DNA from 4 places in the Nonomuraea sp. NPDC051191 genome. Region 2 is predicted to be linked to each of the others. Evidence: riboswitches for the same ligand, from Rfam matches in the RefSeq annotation. Region 2 holds a riboswitch; each other region holds the start of a gene.

Region 1 (4,435 bases), on a different contig from region 2:
CGCTGCTCAAGATGCACACCCTCGGGCACTCCTTCGTCCCCGACCCGATCCACGCCGGCGGGCTTCGCTATCACGGCATGGCGCCGCTGCTGTCCCACATGTACGAGCTGGGGTTGTTCGAGGCGGTGACCCGTACCCAGAGCGAGTGCTTCGAGGCGGGCGTGCGCTTCGCGCGGACGGAGGGCATCGTCCCGGCTCCCGAGCCCACGCACGCGCTGGCCGAGACCATCGCCGAGGCGCTGCGCTGCAAGGAGAGCGGCGAGGAGAAGGTGATCCTCACCGCGCTGTGCGGGCACGGCCACTTCGACCTGGCCGCCTACGACCGCCACCTGGCCGGCGAACTGGAGGATCACACCCTCCCGCAGGAACGGCTCGACCGGGCGCTCACCGAACTGCCCGGCTGACAGAAGCACGGGTGGCCGCGGGATCCCGCGGCCACCCGTGGTCAGTTCGCGTTCGGGCGCTTCCTGTGGTTCGCCTTCTTCTTCTTGCGCCCCCTGCCCTTGCGTGCGCGTTTCGCCATGGGCTCACCTCCGGCGGTCGGGATCGTGACCTTCAAGGTCTCCCCTGCCCGTCAGTCGCACAAGCGATACGCCGCGACCTAACATTCCTCAACAAACTCGTGTCATAATTTGGTGGAATCTGTTGGAAGGGGTGGGCGTGCTCGCACAGCAGCGTCAGCAGACGATCCTGGAACGCGTACGCAGCAGCGGCGGCGTCCGGGTGGCCGACCTCGTGCGCGAGCTCGGCGTCTCGGACATGACGATACGCCGTGACCTTGAGGTGCTGGCCGAGCGCGGGCTGCTGGAGAAGGTCCACGGCGGCGCGACGGCCCTCGGCCCCGGTTCGACCGAGGAGCCCGGCTTCACCGCCAAGTCCGCCCGCCAGCAGCAGGAGAAGGAGGCCATCGCGCGGCACGCGGCCACCCTCGTCCGGCCGGGCACCGCCGTCGCGCTCTCCGCCGGCACCACCACGTGGGCGCTGGCCCACCATCTGGTCGCCGTGCCCGAGCTGACCGTGATCACCAACTCGATCCCCGTCGCTGAGGTCTTCCACCGCAACCCGCGCGCCGACCGCACGGTCGTGCTGACCGGCGGCGTGCGCACACCCTCCGACGCGCTCGTCGGCCCCGTGGCGGTGGCGGCGATCCGCCGGCTGCACGTGGACACGCTCTTCCTCGGGGTGCACGGCATGAGCCTGCGCGCCGGGTTCACCACGCCCAACCTCCTGGAGTCCGAGACCGACAGGGAGCTGGTGGCCGCGGCGCACCGGCTGGTGGTCCCCGCCGACCACACCAAGTGGAACACGGTCGGCATCAGCACGATCGCCGAGCTGACCGAGGCCGACGTGGTCATCAGCGACGCGGGGCTGCCCGAGGAAGCACGCACCGAGCTGGCCGAACGGGCCGGAGAACTGATCATCGCGGAGGGCACGCCTTGAAGCGCACCATCACCCACCTGGCAGACGGCCGAGAGCTGATCTACTTCGACCGGCGCGACGACGCCGACCGGAGCGCGATCGACCGGCGTCCGCTCGACCCGCGGCCGGTGGCCTCCGAGCTGCGCTACGACCCGCTGACCGAGGAGTGGATCGCGATCGCCGGTCACCGGCAGACGCGCACGTTCCTGCCGCCGGCCGACGAGTGCCCGTTGTGCCCGTCGTCCGGGACGCGGGCGTCGGAGATCCCGGCCCATGACTATGACGTGGTGGTGTTCGAGAACCGCTTCCCCTCTTTCTCCGGAAATTTTGGGACTTATGGGGATGTCGGCGGGTTGAGTGAGGTGCGTCCGGGGGTCGGGCGGTGTGAGGTGGTGTGCTTCACCTCCGACCACACCTCCTCCTTCTCCAAGCTCTCCAACGCCCAGGTCAGGCTGGTCATGGAGGCGTGGGCCGACCGCACGGCCGAGCTGTCCGGCATGGAGGGCGTCGAGCAGGTGTTCTGCTTCGAGAACAGGGGCGAGGAGATCGGCATCACGCTCCCGCATCCGCACGGGCAGATCTACGCCTACCCCTACGTGACCCCGCGCACCAAGCTCCAGCTCGGGGCGGCCTCGCGGTACACGGGCGGCAACCTGTTCGCCGACGTGCTGGCCGCCGAACGGGCCGCCGGCACGCGGGTGGTCGCCTCCAACAAGCTGTGGACGGCGTTCGTGCCGGCCGCCGCGCGCTGGCCGTTCGAGGTGCACGTGTATCCGCACCGGCAGGTGCCCGACCTGGCGGCGCTGTCGGAGGAGGAGCGGGCCGCGTTCGCGCCGCTGTACACCTCGGTGCTGCGGGCGCTGGACGCGCTGTTCGGGGTGGCGATGCCGTACATCTCGGCCTGGCACCAGGCGCCGGTGCGGTACGGCCGCGAGCTGGCCTACCTGCACCTGGAGCTGTTCAGCATCAGGCGGGCGCCCGGCAAGCTGAAGTACCTGGCGGGCTCGGAGTCGGCCATGGGCGCCTTCGTCAACGACGTGCTGCCGGAGGAGGCGGCACGCATGCTGCGATCACGAATTGATCACTAATTGATTTCTCCTTAAAGTCGCATGACTCGTGATCTACCACTAATATCCCGTTAGACATCGGCCAAAACGGTCGTTGTACGCCTAATCCCGGGCGTGTTGCCCGGGAGCCGGGGACCCATCGCATCCGGGGTGAATCCGCGCAAGTGGTAGGGACTGCTCCCGTGCCCGAACCCGTCAGCTAACCCGGCCGGCAGAGGGAGAGGAACACCCACGTGGCGGCTTCGACCCCCGCGAGTCTTGCCATCGGCCTCATCACCGCCACCGCGCTGCTCATCCATCCGGCCGCCGCCTCGGCCGCGCCCAAGCCGTCCGAGGCCGAGCTGCGGGCCCAGCTCAAGCAGCTCAACAGCAAGGTGGACAAGCTCATCGAGACGTACAACCTCAAGCGGGTCGAGCTGGCCAAGGCCCAGCAGGCCGCCACCGCGGCACAGCAGCGGCTCACCGCCGCCGAGCAGGCGGTGGCCACGGCCGAGCAGCGGGTCGCCGAGATCGCCCGGATGCGCTACCAGAACCGCGACGCCTCCCTGCCCGGCTTCATGCTGACCCCGGACGGCAACAACGTGGCCATGCTCGAACAGCTCACCGCCGAGCAGCAGGCCGTCGTCAACAGCGTGGCCAAGGCCCGCGACGACCAGAAGAAGGCCGCCGCTGCCGCCACCGCGCTCGCGGCCGAGCTCAAGGCGGGCACGGCGGAGGTGGCCGAGCAGCGCGACGACGCCCAGGACGTCATCGACGACATCAAGAAGAAGCTTCAGGACCTCGTGCCGTTCGGGCCGGGCAAGAAGTCCGACGGCAGCTGGGCGCCCGAGCTGCCGTCCGGCTCGGACAACATCACGCCGCGCACCCGGCTGATGCGCGCGCAGGTGCAGAAGAGCTTCTCGCTGCCGTACGAGGTGGGCTGCTTCCGGTCCGGCTCCAGCGGCGAGCACCCGCTCGGCCGGGCCTGCGACTTCATGATGAGCACGGGCGGCACCATGCCGAGCGCCGTCAACAACGCCCTGGGCGACCGCCTGGCCGCCTGGGCGCTGCAGAACAAGACCAAGCTCGGCGTCAAGTACGTGATCTGGAAGCAGCGCATCAACCAGGGCTCGGGCTGGCGCGGGATGTCCGACCGCGGCAGCATCACCGAGAACCACTACGACCACGTGCACATCTCGATGAACTAGCCGACGTCCTGTTCGCGTGACCACCTGACAGCCTTGCCGGCCCGGGCTGTCGGTGGTTCAGCCCCGGAACTTGTCCGTCGCGGCGGTCAGCAGGTCGATCATCTCCAGCCCGCCGTGTCCCTCCCCCACCACGTGCAGCTCGCTCCCGGGCCACGCCTTGTGCAGCTCCCAGGCCGTCACCAAGGGCCCGCTGACGTCGTACTTCCCGTGGATGAGCACCCCGGGCACCCCCGCCAGCCGCGTAATCCCGCGAACGAGATCGCTCTCCCCGAGAAAACACCCGTTCCCCCAGTAGTGCGTCACCAGCCGGGCGAACGTCATCCGGAACACCGGGTCCTGATATCTCCGGCTCGGCTGGAACTCCGGGTCGAGGCTCACATGCGTGTCCTCCCACGCACACCACTCGATCGCCGCCCGCTCCCGCCGCTCGGGGTCGGCCAGCGCCTTCGCGTAGCCCGCCGCCAGGTTCCCGCCCCGGTCCTCCTCCGGCAGGAAGTCGCGGAACCGCTCCCACTCCCGGGGGAAGATCCGCCCGACGTCCCGGGTGATCCACTCGATCTCCCAGGGCCGCCCGGCGGTGACCGCGAACAGGATCACCTCGCTCACCCGCTCCGGATACCGCTCGGCGTAGGCCAGCGACAGCGTCGACCCCCAGGACGCCCCCACGAGCTGCCACCGCTCGATGCCGAGATGCTCCCGCAGCCGCTCCATGTCGGCGACGAGATGCGCCGTGGTGTTGACCGACAGATCGGTTTCCGGCTC
Region 2 (4,435 bases):
GACTCCCGCCGCGGCGAGATCGACTGCCGCCGGCCAGCCGCTCAGTTCGACGAAGACCGCGATCAGTAAGGTCGCGAAGGAATACAGCAGTGCGGCACGATGCGCGATGTCCACATAGGGGTGAGCCCTGTGCCGCTCCGGGTGGATCATCTGCAGGTATTTCCATACGCCCAGCGTCAGGGCCGCCAGAAAGATCAGTCCTGCCAACAGCAGCGCGACGATGGTGTCATCCCCAAGGGGGGCGTCGCTACGCATGTGGGTCTCCGTGAAGCGGGTCGGTAACGAGGTCGTGACGAACGTAGAGTCCGTCGCATGGGGTGATCGGTGCTTTCCGCTCTGGCCGACCGTGCCCTGAAACGCCCGATGAGGCGGACCGGCAGGTAGCGACCCCGGTTCTCTGCCAGGAGAGGGAACGCTGTGTCGGTGAAGCGCTGCCCGTCCTGGTCGGCGGCCGACCGCTGCGCCGCACGTGCCACGCCGGGCATGCCCTTGGGGCGGGCTTGTTCGCTGCGGCGCCGACGCACTTTCTGGGGGTATCCGGGCGCGCCGGCCGCTGCCGGCGCTCGTACCTCTTTCGATGCTTCTCGCGGTACCACGTGCTACTGCCCTTCCCGTAACTCAAACATCGATGTTCGAGTTATGGGAGCGTATCCGAGTCTCCGCCATGGAGCCACTTTCCCCGGCATCCGAGAGCCGGGGTGTACGGTGACCGGCCGGACCATGAGACGACCGACGCCCGCGGGGCTGACTTGATCACGGTGGCAGTCGACATACTCGTCAAGCCGTCCTTCATCACCGATGGGGGCGTGGCTGAGCTGCGTACACCCGGCTGGGGTGACAGAGTGATGGCCGAGACGGTCGGCCTGGTCTCGGCCGACCATTTGACCGGCGCCTTCAACCTCCTCATCGGTTTCGAGCCAGAGGAGAGCCGATAGAGGACAGACCATCCCGTCTCGAAGGCTGTCGGGACCCCTGGGCGCTCGTCGCTCGTCCGTGCCTGTCTGGCGCCTGACTTCAAGAGCATGCGCTGTCGAGATGCCAGGTGTGGTGGTATGCCGTGACGCTGGCTTCGCGTGGGACGGGGGCGCATGGTCCGTGGTGTTGACGGCGATTCAACACCGTGGCGTGCGTGGTCGATTACCGCCGCTAACCCGGCCGGTCTCTGCAGCCTGGAGAGGTGGTCGCTGCACCTGCATCGCGACCGTGGTCGCCTTTGTGGCCGCCGCCGTCTCACTCCTCCCCGGCTTGGGTGGTGGCGAGGTTCCGGCCGTTGTCCTTCTTGATCCCCGGCCGGGGACAACGGTCAGGCGGCGTGCCAAGGTAAAGAATTGGTCGGTTAAATGCCTGCCTGGTAGGCCTTTTTGAAGCGTTTCTCCGTAGCTGGCTTGTACCGCTCTATGCCATTCGCATACCTTCAATGTCAGTTACGACGTAGGCCGGGTGAACATCCGCGCCACAGTACGTCCCGACCATTGCCGAGACCGCCTCTGATCTGTGTGAACACGGAGAACGACGCGGCCGCCGAATCCGCACGGACAAACACGCGGAACCGGGGACCCACATTCTGTGGGGTGAATCGGAACACCCTCCCGCGAGGGCATCCGTAGGGCACTTCCACGCCCGAACCCGTCAGCTAACCCGGTAGGCGGAATGGAAGCAAGGAGCAATACCTCTTCATGACCATCAACGCCTTCACCCGTGCCCTGACGCCCGCCACCCTCACTCGCCTCGCCCTCGGCGTGAGCGTCGCCGCCGGCGCGGTTCTCACCGCAGCCCCGGTCTTCGCCGACCAGGCGTCCGGCGCACGTTCCGACACCGTCGCCTCGCACAGCGCCGAGGAGAAGAGCGCCGGGCAGGTGAGCGCGCAGTCCGTCCTGAAGATCGCCGAGTCGCAGGTCGGTGTGACCGAGAACGCCGCGGGCGGCGGCACCCCGTTCCACAGCTGGTACATGTCCTCGCCCCGCGCGAAGGAGACCGTGGCCCGCGACGGCGGCAGTCTGCAGTCCTACGCCAACGCCCCCTGGTGCGCGATGTTCGTCTCCTGGGTGGGGGAGAAGGCCGGCGCCCGGTCCACCGTCGGCTGGGACGCCTACACCGTCACCTACGCCAAGTGGTTCGAGGCCAACAAGCACTGGGGGAGCCAGGCCAAGCCCGGCGCAGTGGTCTTCTACTCCTGGGACGACAAGTCCGTCGAGAGCATCGACCACGTGGGGCTGGTCAAGCAGGACAACGGCGACGGCACGATCACGGCTATCGAGGGCAACACCGGCAACGGCAAGGTCGAGGAGCGCGTCCGGCCCAAGTCCCAGGTGGTCGGGTACGGCTACCCGCAGTACAAGGCCTGACAGTCGACCGAGGATTCCTCTCCAGTGCGATGGTGAGGGCAGCAAAGTGGCGCAGGGCGTGGCCCTGCGCCACTTTCGTGTGTCAGGAGCGAAGCCGTGAGGCCGGCGCCTTGTGTCGGCCCGGCTCATGCTCCAATGTGGCGCATCACGGCGGAGAGCGCTTCGGCTGCTCGCCACACGTCCACGAACGTCGCGTACGAGGGGGTGGAGCCGAACTGCAGGATGCCTGGCCGCCGGGCGGGGGCGATGACCCCATGTCCCGTTTGCGCGACGGCAAGGGCCGGCGCGAAGCTGCGGCTGAGAAGCAGCACGAAGGCGAGGGCGCCAACTTCACCAGGAAGGAGGCAGCCTCGGATCGAACCATTCGGCGCCTGGTGAATGCGGCCCACCGCGGCCACGGCCGCCGCCAGTGATGGTGGCGGCCGTGTACCCGGATCAGGTCTGCTGGTAGCCGAGGAGGGTCATCATGCCGGATTCGGCGTGGTAGATGTTGTGGCAGTGGATCATCCAGAGCCCTGGGTTGTCGGCGTCGAAGTCGACGTTCAGCGTGCTGCCGGGCAGGACGATGGCGGTGTCCTTCCGGACGCCGCCGTCCGCCAGGGCGAAGGTGTGGCCGTGCAGGTGCATGGGGTGCCACATGGTGGTCCGGTTCACGAACGACAGCCGCACGCGTTCGCCCGGCCGTACCGGGGAGATGATCTTCGGGTCGTACTTCTTGCCGTTGATCGCCCAGTCGTAGGCCATCATGCTGCCGGTCAGCTCCAGCCTGACGACGCGGTCGGGCTCCTTGGCCGCCAGGCGCACGCCTTCGGCCGGCCGGAGCTCGGCATAGCGGACGACGTCGCCGTCCAGTTCGCGGGGGCGTACGTCGGCCTTGGGAGCGGAAGCGCCGTCGCCGGTCCGGATCAGGCCGCGGGCCACGGCGTTCTTGCCCTCGGCCAGGGCGACCAGCGGGAAGACGCCGTCCTTGAGGGTGACCAGCACGTCGGTATTTAGGTAAGTGACCGGGGCAGGCTTGCACGCCGGATCGGGATGAGGATGCTGACCGTACAGTTCCCGCCGCGGCGGCCGGGAGGCCGTCATGTATGCAATCGGAGGCCACTTGCGGCCGGCCTCCCCTCGGGCACGCCATATCCACCGTGGACGGAGCATGCGAGTGGCCAGGGATCATGACCAGCGGATATCGCTTGACGCGGGCGGTGAAGGTGGGCGTCGATACCAGCGCCCCCGACTAACGGCCCCATGGGTGTTCCGCGACGGCTGTTCCCGGGCGTGTGCGTGCCCCGGGGTGGCTGGAACCGGGCCCTGGGTACCGCTGTCAATCCGTGGGCCGCCGGACGGGCGTGATCGTGCCCTGTGCGGTGTGTCAGAAAACCCGCCGGTCGGGTCGCGCATGGGCGCATCGCAGGGGCGATGGCGTGTCCAGCCGGTCGTGGGGTGTGAAGGAACGCGTTGTCGAGGTGTGACGACGCGGTCAGCAGCCGATCAGGAGATGAAGGGCAAGACGACACAGATGAACGGAACCACCTTCAAGACGTGTTCCTGCCGCGACGAGGCTACGGGCAAGAGGCTGGGTAAGGCATGTCCGAAGCTGCGTCGTCCCGGAGGAGGGGAGCGGTGGAGCAGCACCCATGGCCGGTGGGCCTACCAGCTGGAGCTGCCGGCGCACGCGGACGGTCGGCGGCGTAATCCGCTGCGGCGTCGGGGCTTTGCCACGCTGGAGGAGGTCGAGGCGGAGTTGGAGCAGGCCCGGGCGCTGCTGGCGCTGGATGAGGACCCGCACGTGCAACGGAAGATCGCCGAGCTGATGCTGGCCACGCTCAAGGACAACAAGGCGTTGCCGCCGGTGGAGGAGGTACGGCGCAAGGTCCGCACCCGTCAGGACCTCAACCCCACCGTCACGGTCGCCGAATGGATGCAGGAGTTCTTGCGCCGCAAGCGGAAGATCGACGTGACTACGCGCCGTTCGTACGAGGCGCACATCCGTCTGTACTTCACCCCTTACCTGGGTGATATCCGGCTGGATCGGCTGCGGGTGTCGGATGTGGCGGGGATGTTCGATGCGATCGAGGAGTTCAATGACGTCATCA
Region 3 (4,435 bases), on a different contig from region 2:
CACCGGCGGCGGGGGCCGACCGGACTACCTGGGCATCGCGGTGTTCAGCGTGGCCATCAGCGCGCTGCTGCTCGGCCTCACCGAGAAGGGCCTGGACAGCAACTCCTGGACGTCCCTGCCCGTGGCCGGGCCGATCCTGCTGGCCCTGGTCCTGCTGGCCGTGTTCGTGCTGGTCGAGCTGCGGGCGTCGAGCCCGATCATGCCGATGCACCTGTTCCGGGACCGCACGTACACGCTGGTCAACGCGACCTCGTTCTTCACGGCCTTCTGCATGTACGCCGGTGTGGTGTTCCTGCCGCGCTACTTCCAGCAGGCGCTGAACGTCAGCGCCACCGAGTCCGGGCTGAGGATCTACCCGATGACGCTGGCCATGGTGGCGGGCAGCGCGCTCATGGGGACGCTGATGTCCAGGACGCGCACGTACAAGCCGTGGCTGGTGGGGGCGCCGTTCCTGCTGGTGGCCGGCAGCCTGCTCTGCCTGAACCTGACCCTGCGCACCGACGGCCTGCTGCTGGCCGGGTGGATGGTGCTCATCGGGCTCGGCATGGGGCCGATGTTGTCGGGGTTGACCGTGGCCGTGCAGCAGGCCGTCGCGCCGCAGTACATCGGCACCGCCTCGGCCAACCTCACCTTCTTCCGGCAGATCGGCGGCTCGGTGGCGCTGGCGCTGGCCGGCACCGCGTACACGTCGGTCATCACCACGGACGCGCCCGTGCACGGGCTCGCGGCCGCGCACGCCTCGGCGGCGGCCGTGGTGATCCCGTCGCTGGGCGTGGCGGGCGCGGTGATCGCCCTGGTCGCGCTGGTCATGATGCCCGGCAGGCGGCTGGAGCAGACGCCGGCGCCGGAGAGCAGAGTGGAGGCCGGTTTCGCGTCGTAAGCGGCGTCATGCGAAGCTGTGGATGTCCCCAATACCAGGAGGTCCTCATGGCGGAAACACCGGAGCCGGAAGTCAGCGAGACTCCCGAGGACGAGATGAAGCGCAAGTTCCGGGAGGCGTTGGAACGCAAGCGCGGGCAGCAGGCCGACTCGGCCGCGGGTGGCAGGGGCGTGGACCCGTCGAAGATCCACGGGGCGCACGGCCCGGCCTCGAGTAAAAGATCCTTCAGGCGCAAGAGCGGCGGCTGAAAGGTCGAATTTAGCTGGGGGTACGGCATGCCGTGCCCCCTTTCTCTTTACCTCGACAGGTAGATCTTTACCCGGTTCATGACGATTCGTTTGTATTTGTCCGAATCTCTGGGTACCGTCTTAACCAATTACCAGCTGGTGGCGTAGTCCCTACCAGGAGAGGGGCGACAGCTGGCGCCGAATCCCGACTTGTCGGGAACCGGGGACCCATCTCATTGGGGTGAATCCGGCCCTGTGCCGGTAGGGCATCTCCACGCCCGAACCCGTCAGCTAACCCGGTAGGCGAGATGGAGAGGACTTCACGCATGTACCACCTCGTCGTACCCCCGGACAGTGTAGTGACGACCGCCTGCTGAGCGGTCTCTTCCCTGACTTTCCCCCACGCGCCGCGTAACCACCCTTTCGGCGCTCTGCCCGGTTACGCACCGTAGTCACGCGCGTTCCCCCTGTCCCCTCGCGAAGGACTTCACTGCTTCATGTCTCGATTTGGCCTGCGCTCTCTCGCCCTGTTGTCCGTGTCCGCCATGGGCGCGCTGACGATCTCCGCCACCGGCGCCCACGCCGACACCGGCGACGACCAGAAGATCCTGCTCAAAGGATCCACCAAGGCTTCGTACTTCTGGGACGACTCCTCCGGCCGCGCCGGCGACACCGGTCTTCCCGCCAGCGGCAAGCCCATGCAGAAGGGCCTGGCCGCCAGCCCCAGCTGGCCCCTCATGACCGAGGGTTACGTGACCTACAACGGCAAGAAGATGCCGTTCTTCGTGGGCGACCGCGGCCCGGGCGAGCCCTCCAACCGCGGCGTCATGCTCGACCTCGACGCCAAGACCTTCGCCGAGCTGACCGGCGGCACCTTCAACTCCGACACCCTCGGCGTGGACGGCAACGGCGGCCAGGGCCACATCAAGATCGATTACGTCATCACCAAGTGGGGCGACGGCAAGGGCAAGAAGAACTACCCCGTGGCCTTCTCCAGCGGCGCCTGGAGCAGGTACGACGCCAACCCGGCCGAGCCCCCCAAGGTCCTGGCCGAGGCGCCCGCCGACGACGGGGCAACCTCCGCCGGCGGTCAGGGCAACGTCGGGAAGACCGTCGCGATGGGCGGCACCGTCATGGCCGGCGTGCTGGTCCTGGCCGGTGGCGGCGTGGTGCTCGGCGGCGAGCGCCTGCGCAAGCTCCTCAACGACTGACCCACGGACATTCCGGCCTTTACGCCGGACGACCAGAATGACATTCTGGTCGCTGTGATCCAGCGCGCAGCCGCCAACGGCATCGAGATCGCCTACGAGAGCTTCGGCTCACCCGCGGGCAGGCCCCTGCTGCTCATCATGGGACTCGGCGCCCAGCTCATCCACTGGGACGACGAGTTCTGCGAACTCCTGGCCGAGCGGGGGCACCACGTCGTCAGGTTCGACAACCGCGACGCGGGCCTGTCCACGCACCTCCACGGCGAGGGCGTTCCCCCATGGGGAGCGCCCTCGCCGTACGTGCTGGACGACCTGGCCGACGACAGCGCCGGGCTCATGGACGTCCTGGGCCTGCCCGCCGCGCACGTCGTCGGCGCCTCGATGGGCGGGATGGTCGCCCAGGCGCTGGCCATCCGGCATCCCGCGCGCGTGCTGAGCCTGACCTCGATCATGTCCACGCCCAGCCCCCAGGCGGCCCCGCCGACCGAGGCGGCCGCCGCGGTGCTGTTCGCCAAGCCCGCGGCCGATCGCGAGTCGGTCGTCGCCGGTGCCCTGGCGACCTGGTCCGTCATCGGGTCGCCCGGCTACGAGCTGGACCGCGAACGCGTCGGCAGGCTGGCCGGGCTGGCCTTCGACCGCTGCCACGACCCGGCCGGCACGGCCCGCCAGCTGGCCGCCATCATGGCCTCCGGCGACCGTACGGCGGCGCTGGGCGGGCTGAGGGCGCCCGCGCTGGTCATCCACGGCGAGGACGACCAGCTCGTCCCGATCGCCGGCGGCCGGGCCACCGCCGCCGCCATCCCGGGCGCCCGCCTGGTCACCTACCCCGGCATGGGCCACGACCTGCCCCGCCCCCTCTGGCCCGAGATCATCGCCGAGATCAGCGCCCACACCGGCTCCGCGGCCGCCGTACGCCCGGAGGTCGCCACGGAGCCGTGAACGGGCCGGTCAGAGCTCCAGCTTCTCCTCGATGACCTTGAGCATGTGCCGGGCCAGGGCCAGGTTGGCCCGGTTGCGGTCGAGGGCGAGGTAGAGGAACAGGCCCTTGCCGCTGCGGCCGGTGAGCGGGCGGATGATGTGGTACTGCGCGGTCAGCGTGATGAGGATGTCCTCGATGCCGTCCTTGAGGCCCAGCGAGTCCATCGTGCGCAGTTTGGCCTTGATGACCTCGGTGTTGCCCGCCGCCGCGACCTGGAGGTCCAGCTCCTTCGAGCCGCCGAGCGTGCCGAGCGCCATGCCGCTGCCGTGGTCGACGATCGCCGCTCCGATCGTGCCGTCGATGCTCATCATCTCCTTGAGGGAGACGTCCATGCCTGCCATGCTTTCCTCCGCTTCGGTGGGATGGTCAGTGCTTGCGTGCCACGGCGGCCACGGAGGCCGCCGTCTTCCTGCCCTCCAGCCGCAGGAGCCCGACGTTGGCGCCGGGTCCCGCCAGGACCGTGAGGACGATCGTGGGGCCCGCGGCGTAGAGGGCCACGAACCCGGCGGTGCCGGACACGAGGGTCTCCTCGAACGTCCCGCGGCCCGCCATGGTCAGCATCCGGCTGCTCATCGCGAGCAGCGCCGCCGACAGCGCCGCCACCTGTTCGCCGGTGTCGCCGTCGAGGTCGCCGGCGATCCGCAGGCCGTCCACGGTGCAGGCGACGCTGCCGGTGACGTCCGGGGTGCGTCCGCGCAGGAGCTCCATCTCCGCCAGGACCTCTTGCCGTAGCTCCACGGGTGGCCTCCTCCTGCGTCGTGAGGGGAACCTCACGGCATCTCCTCCAGCGCCTTCTTCAGCCGCCGCAGCAGCGTCAGATCGGTCGGGTCGCCCGTCGGCACCGGCCCGGCGGCCGTCCCCGTCCGCCCGTCGCCGGCGGGGACGGCCACCGGGCTCGGCACCCGCTTGGGCAGCGCCTCCCCGTCGTCGGGGTGGCGCCGGGGCTGCGCGGGCCGTACCGGGTCCGGCGGGACGAGCAGGCCGGCGGCGGCCAGCTTCCTGACGGCCAGCAGCACCGAGTAGCCCGACCGGCCGAGCTGCCGGGCCAGCTCCAGCGGGGTGGCCTTCTGGTCGGCCCGTACGACGACCTCCCACTGCACCTGGCTGAGCGTCACCCCGTGCCCGGGAAGGCGCGGGATCG
Region 4 (4,435 bases), on a different contig from region 2:
GCCGCCCTCCGCGCCGGAGCCAGGGGCTTCCTGCTCAAGGACGCCGGCCCAGCGCTGCTCGCCCAGGCGGTGACCGCGGCGGCCGGCGGCGAGGCGCTCATCGCCCCGAGCGTGACCGCGCGTCTGCTGGCCGCGTTCGCCGGGGCCGGGCGTACCGAGGCGCCCGCGCAGCCGGTCGAGGCGCTCACCGGCCGCGAGGAGGAGATCCTGCGCGCGGTGGCCCGCGGCCGGACCAACAGCGAGATCGCCGCCGAGCTGCACATCTCGCTCAGCACGGTCAAGAGCCACGTCGCGAGCCTGATGACCAAGCTCGGCGTGCGCAACCGCGTCGAGATCGCCATGTGGGCCTACGAGACCGACCGCGTACGCACCTGACCCCGGCGGACGACCGACTCGGCCACCGCCAGGTTGATCACCCAGCCCGCGCCGACGAGCAGCGCCCGGCCCAGCTCGCCGGGTGGCCCGAAGGCGGCCAGCCCGAACGCCAGGGTGAACGCCTGCGTGCCCGCGCCGAGCCCGATCGCGTACCCGCGCGCCATCCAGGCCCGATGCCGGGCGACGTCGCGCCGCCGGATCGCGGCCAGGCCGAGCAGGAGGCAGGCGGCCATGGCCGTCCCGAACAGCAGCCGGAAGGCGGCCAGCAGCGTGCCGTCGCCCGCCGGAAGGTCGGAGAAGAGCGTCAGCCACAGCCCTGACAGCGCCGCGACCAGCCCGGACGCCACCAGCGCCCGCCCAGCCACCCGGTGCCACCCGGGCCTCCGGGCCCGGAACCCGGCCTGGAACTGGAACGTGCCGAGGACGCAGAACGCCAGCGACGCCGGGATGTGCAGCAGCACCGGCAGGGGCATGGCGAAGAACCGCGCGTTGTCGGCCGTGACGGCGGCGCCGGAGGCCAGCTCGGTCACCCGGAGGGCGCCGGCGACCAGGGGGACGACGCTGAGCGTGAGCAGCCCGGCAGGTGCGATCCATCTCATGGGGAAGAGCGTGACGGCCGCGGCCGTGCCGGGTCATCGCGCGGACGGCCCCTCCCTGTTCGCACCATCGGCGGGACGGGCCGTCGTACTTTCGGCCATCGAGCCGTCGCCTTTCGACCGTTGAGGGTCCGCGCAGGTCGCGCCCACACTGACGGCACATCCACGAGGGAGGAAACGATGAAGGCCTACGTCCTGCGCAGGTTCGGCTCGCCCGACCAGCTCGTCCTGACCGAGGTCGAGCGGCCCGTGCCGCGCGACGACGAGGTGCTGATCCGGGTGCGGGCCACGTCCGTGCAGCCCTATGACTGGCACTTCATGCGGGGAGAGCCGTACCTGGCCCGGGTCATGGGCGGCGGGGTCGGGCTGCTGCGGCCGAGCATCGCCGTCCTCGGGGCCGACGTGGCGGGGGAGGTCGAGGCGGCGGGCAAGGACGTCACGCTGTTCCGCCCCGGCGACGAGGTGTACGCGATGTCCCTGCGGGGCGGCTTCGGCGAGTACGTCTGCCTGCGGCAGGACGAGGTGGCCCCCAAGCCGCGGGGGCTGTCGTTCGAGCAGGCGGCGGCGGTGCCGATGGCGGCCAACACCGCGCTGATCGCGCTGCGCGACGAGGGACGCGTGCAGCCGGGCCAGAAGGTGCTGGTCAACGGCGCGTCCGGCGGTGTGGGCACGTTCGCCGTGCAGCTCGCCAGGTCGATGGGGGCCCACGTCACCGGCGTGTGCGGCGGGCGCAACGCGGACCTGGTCCGCTCGCTCGGCGCGGACGACGTCGTCGACCACACCAAGGAGGACTTCGCGGCCTCGGGCCGGTGCTTCGACCTCCTCATCGACGTGGCGGGCGGCCGCCGGCTGTCGGACTGCCGTCGCGTGCTGACCAGGAAGGGCACGTACGTGCTGGTCGGCGGGCCGGCCGGCCGCTGGGTGCAGCCGGCCGGCCACATGTTCGCCGCACTGGCGTCGGCGTCCTTCGTCCCGCAGCGGATCGTCAGGGCGGACGTGGTCCGCTGCGGGAGCAACAGGGCGAACCTGCTGACGCTGACCGGGCTGATCGAGCAGGGGGAGGTCACCCCGGTCATCGACAGGACCTTCCCGTTCGGCGAGATCCCGGCGGCCGTCCGCTACCAGGAGGAGGGACACTCGCCGGGGAAGGTCGTCGTCACAGGGTCGCGGTGAGCATGGCGGGGGCCGGGGCCTTGCGGAGCTGGGCGTAGTCGGCCCAGCGCTTGACGCCCTTGGGGTCGGGGCGTACCGCGCCGACGAAGGCCTGCCTGCGCCACTGCGACAGGCGTTCCTCCTTCACCACGTCGCCGGTGTGGGGGGAGTGGACCATGTAGCCGGGCTTGGAGATCATGCCGACGTGGCCGAGGCCGCTGAAGAACACCAGGTCGCCTGGTTTGAGGTCCTTCCAGGCGATTTTCTTGGAGAAGGCGCCGTACTGATCCGCGGCGACTCTGGGGAGCTCGATGCCGGCGTCCTCGTAGGCCCGGAGCATGAGGCCCGAGCAGTCGTAGCCCCGCTCGCTGGCGCCGCCCCACACGTACGGGGTGCCGCGCTTGTCCATGGCGTATTCGAGGGCGACCTTCCAGGCCGGTTTCGGCACGTGCCGTTCCTGGACCTGTTTCACCTGGGGGCCGGTGAGGGTGATGGCGGGGGTGGGGGCGGCGGGAGCGACGGGAGCGGCGGGCGCGAGACCCGCTCCGCCCGCCGCCACCGCCAGGAGAATGGCGATGCTAGACAGGGGACTGTCCTTCCACGTGGCCGGCCGGGTTAGCTGACGGGCTCGGGCCTGGAAGTAGCCCTACGGCGGTGCTTGAGAGCGGTGCCGATTCGCCCCGGGGGGAAAGATGGGTCCCCGGCTCCACGCAGCGGCTGCGTGGATTAGGCTCGTCGGACTCTAACGAAACGGTCAAAAGGTCGCAATCCCCCCAAAACGGATTGTCCGGAGATTGAGATGATGTGTTCGTCAGCCGAGACGAGCCGGTAAGGTACCGCCCATGGAGTCGCGTAACATCCGCCTGGCCGTCATCCCCGGGGATGGCATCGGCGCCGAGGTCGTAGCCGAAGGGCTCAAGGCCCTGGAGGCCGTGGGCACGAAGATCGAGCCCACCCACTACGACCTGGGCGCAGCCCGCTACCACCGCACGGGCGAGACGCTGCCCGACGCGGTGCTCGAAGAGCTGCGCGGCTACGACGCGATCCTGCTCGGCGCCGTGGGCGACCCCAGCGTGCCGCCGGGCATCCTGGAGCGCGACCTGCTGCTCAAGCTCAGGTTCGAGTTCGACCACTACGTCAACCTGCGCCCGGTCAAGCTGTTCCCCGGCGTCGAGACCGCGCTGGCCGGCGCCACCGCCGAGCACATCGACATGGTCGTCGTCCGCGAGGGCACCGAGGGCCTCTACGCCGGCACCGGCGGCGTCATGCGGCGCGGCACGCCGCACGAGATCGCCACCCAGGAGTCGCTGAACACCGCCCACGGTGTCGAGCGCGTCGTTCGTTACGCCTTCCAGAAGGCGCAGTCGCGGCCCCGCAAGAAGCTCACGCTCGTCCACAAGACGAACGTGCTCACCTTCGCCGGCGACCTGTGGCAGCGCATGGTCAACCGCGTGGCCGAGGAGTTCCCCGACGTCACCACCGACTACAGCCACATCGACGCGGCCTCGATGTTCTTCGTCACCCAGCCCGAGCGCTTCGACGTGATCGTCACCGACAACCTGTTCGGCGACATCATCACCGACCTCGGCGCCGCGATCGCCGGCGGCATCGGCCTGGCGGCCAGCGGCAACATCAACCCCGAGCGCACCTCGCCGAGCATGTTCGAGCCGGTGCACGGCAGCGCGCCCGACATCGCCGGTCAGGGCAAGGCCGACCCGACCGCCACCATCCTGTCCGTGGGCATGCTCCTCGACCACCTCGGCCTGCACGCCGAGGCCGCCAAGGTCGAGCAGGCCGTGGCCGCCGACATCGCCGAGCGCGTCACCGGCCGCGCCGGCCGTTCGACCAGCGAGATCGGCGACGACATCTCCGCGCGAGTATCCGGCTAGGACCGTCTAGCCCCGTACGCGCCTGGCGGTCCCGACGAGGACTGCCAGGCGCTTTTTGGCGTCCAGAGGGTTGAACCCATCCCAACTGCCTCTTGCCATCCCAAATGGCAAGACAATAGGAAGTACGAATACTGCTCGTGGGCAGTAGCTTTCAGGATCGTAGATTCGCAGAGAGAAGGACCGCCGTCATGACCATCGCTCAGAAGCTCAGCTTCGACGTGCAGCATTCCGACCACGCTCGCACCGCGGCCGAGCGGGAGCAGGTACTGGCGAACCCCGGGTTCGGGCAGGTCTTCACCGACCACATGATCACGATCGACTACACCGAGGGCCAGGGGTGGCACGACGCCGCGCTCCTGCCGTACGGGCCGCTCCTGCTCGACCCCGCGACCTCGGTCTTCCACTACGCGCAGGAGCTGTTCG

Evidence for each region. A riboswitch is a leader RNA that binds a small molecule or an ion and turns the genes downstream of it on or off. The one in region 2 is predicted to bind cyclic di-AMP.
Region 1: another riboswitch for cyclic di-AMP. It lies ahead of ACIA8R_RS27590 (coiled-coil domain-containing protein); the one in region 2 lies ahead of ACIA8R_RS46220 (CHAP domain-containing protein).
Region 3: another riboswitch for cyclic di-AMP. It lies ahead of ACIA8R_RS09635 (hypothetical protein); the one in region 2 lies ahead of ACIA8R_RS46220 (CHAP domain-containing protein).
Region 4: another riboswitch for cyclic di-AMP. It lies ahead of ACIA8R_RS10640 (C40 family peptidase); the one in region 2 lies ahead of ACIA8R_RS46220 (CHAP domain-containing protein).

The regions. Positions count from the first base shown of each region.
Region 1 covers NZ_JBITEZ010000009.1:450,656-455,090, reverse strand. The annotation lists gene ACIA8R_RS27610 (TrpB-like pyridoxal phosphate-dependent enzyme) at 1-404, shown strand, start outside; gene ACIA8R_RS27605 (50S ribosomal protein bL37) at 446-523, opposite strand; gene ACIA8R_RS27600 (DeoR/GlpR family DNA-binding transcription regulator) at 661-1,440, shown strand; gene galT (galactose-1-phosphate uridylyltransferase) at 1,437-2,507, shown strand; cyclic di-AMP (ydaO/yuaA leader) riboswitch at 2,576-2,714, shown strand; gene ACIA8R_RS27590 (coiled-coil domain-containing protein) at 2,720-3,673, shown strand; gene pip (prolyl aminopeptidase) at 3,731-4,435, opposite strand, start outside.
Region 2 covers NZ_JBITEZ010000023.1:150,924-155,358, forward strand. The annotation lists gene ACIA8R_RS46210 (hypothetical protein) at 1-255, opposite strand, end outside; gene ACIA8R_RS46215 (hypothetical protein) at 750-935, shown strand; cyclic di-AMP (ydaO/yuaA leader) riboswitch at 1,510-1,663, shown strand; gene ACIA8R_RS46220 (CHAP domain-containing protein) at 1,677-2,345, shown strand; gene ACIA8R_RS46225 (hypothetical protein) at 2,471-2,743, opposite strand; gene ACIA8R_RS46230 (multicopper oxidase domain-containing protein) at 2,781-3,329, opposite strand; gene ACIA8R_RS46235 (hypothetical protein) at 3,838-4,435, shown strand, end outside.
Region 3 covers NZ_JBITEZ010000003.1:256,458-260,892, reverse strand. The annotation lists gene ACIA8R_RS09645 (MDR family MFS transporter) at 1-880, shown strand, start outside; gene ACIA8R_RS09640 (DUF5302 domain-containing protein) at 928-1,128, shown strand; cyclic di-AMP (ydaO/yuaA leader) riboswitch at 1,294-1,428, shown strand; gene ACIA8R_RS09635 (hypothetical protein) at 1,605-2,318, shown strand; gene ACIA8R_RS09630 (alpha/beta fold hydrolase) at 2,373-3,254, shown strand; gene ACIA8R_RS09625 (hypothetical protein) at 3,264-3,635, opposite strand; gene ACIA8R_RS09620 (roadblock/LC7 domain-containing protein) at 3,661-4,032, opposite strand; gene ACIA8R_RS09615 (hypothetical protein) at 4,065-4,435, opposite strand, start outside.
Region 4 covers NZ_JBITEZ010000003.1:454,489-458,923, reverse strand. The annotation lists gene ACIA8R_RS10655 (response regulator transcription factor) at 1-375, shown strand, start outside; gene ACIA8R_RS10650 (DUF2306 domain-containing protein) at 348-974, opposite strand; gene ACIA8R_RS10645 (NAD(P)-dependent alcohol dehydrogenase) at 1,152-2,144, shown strand; gene ACIA8R_RS10640 (C40 family peptidase) at 2,128-2,682, opposite strand; cyclic di-AMP (ydaO/yuaA leader) riboswitch at 2,713-2,866, opposite strand; gene ACIA8R_RS10635 (3-isopropylmalate dehydrogenase) at 2,966-4,012, shown strand; gene ACIA8R_RS10630 (branched-chain amino acid aminotransferase) at 4,201-4,435, shown strand, end outside.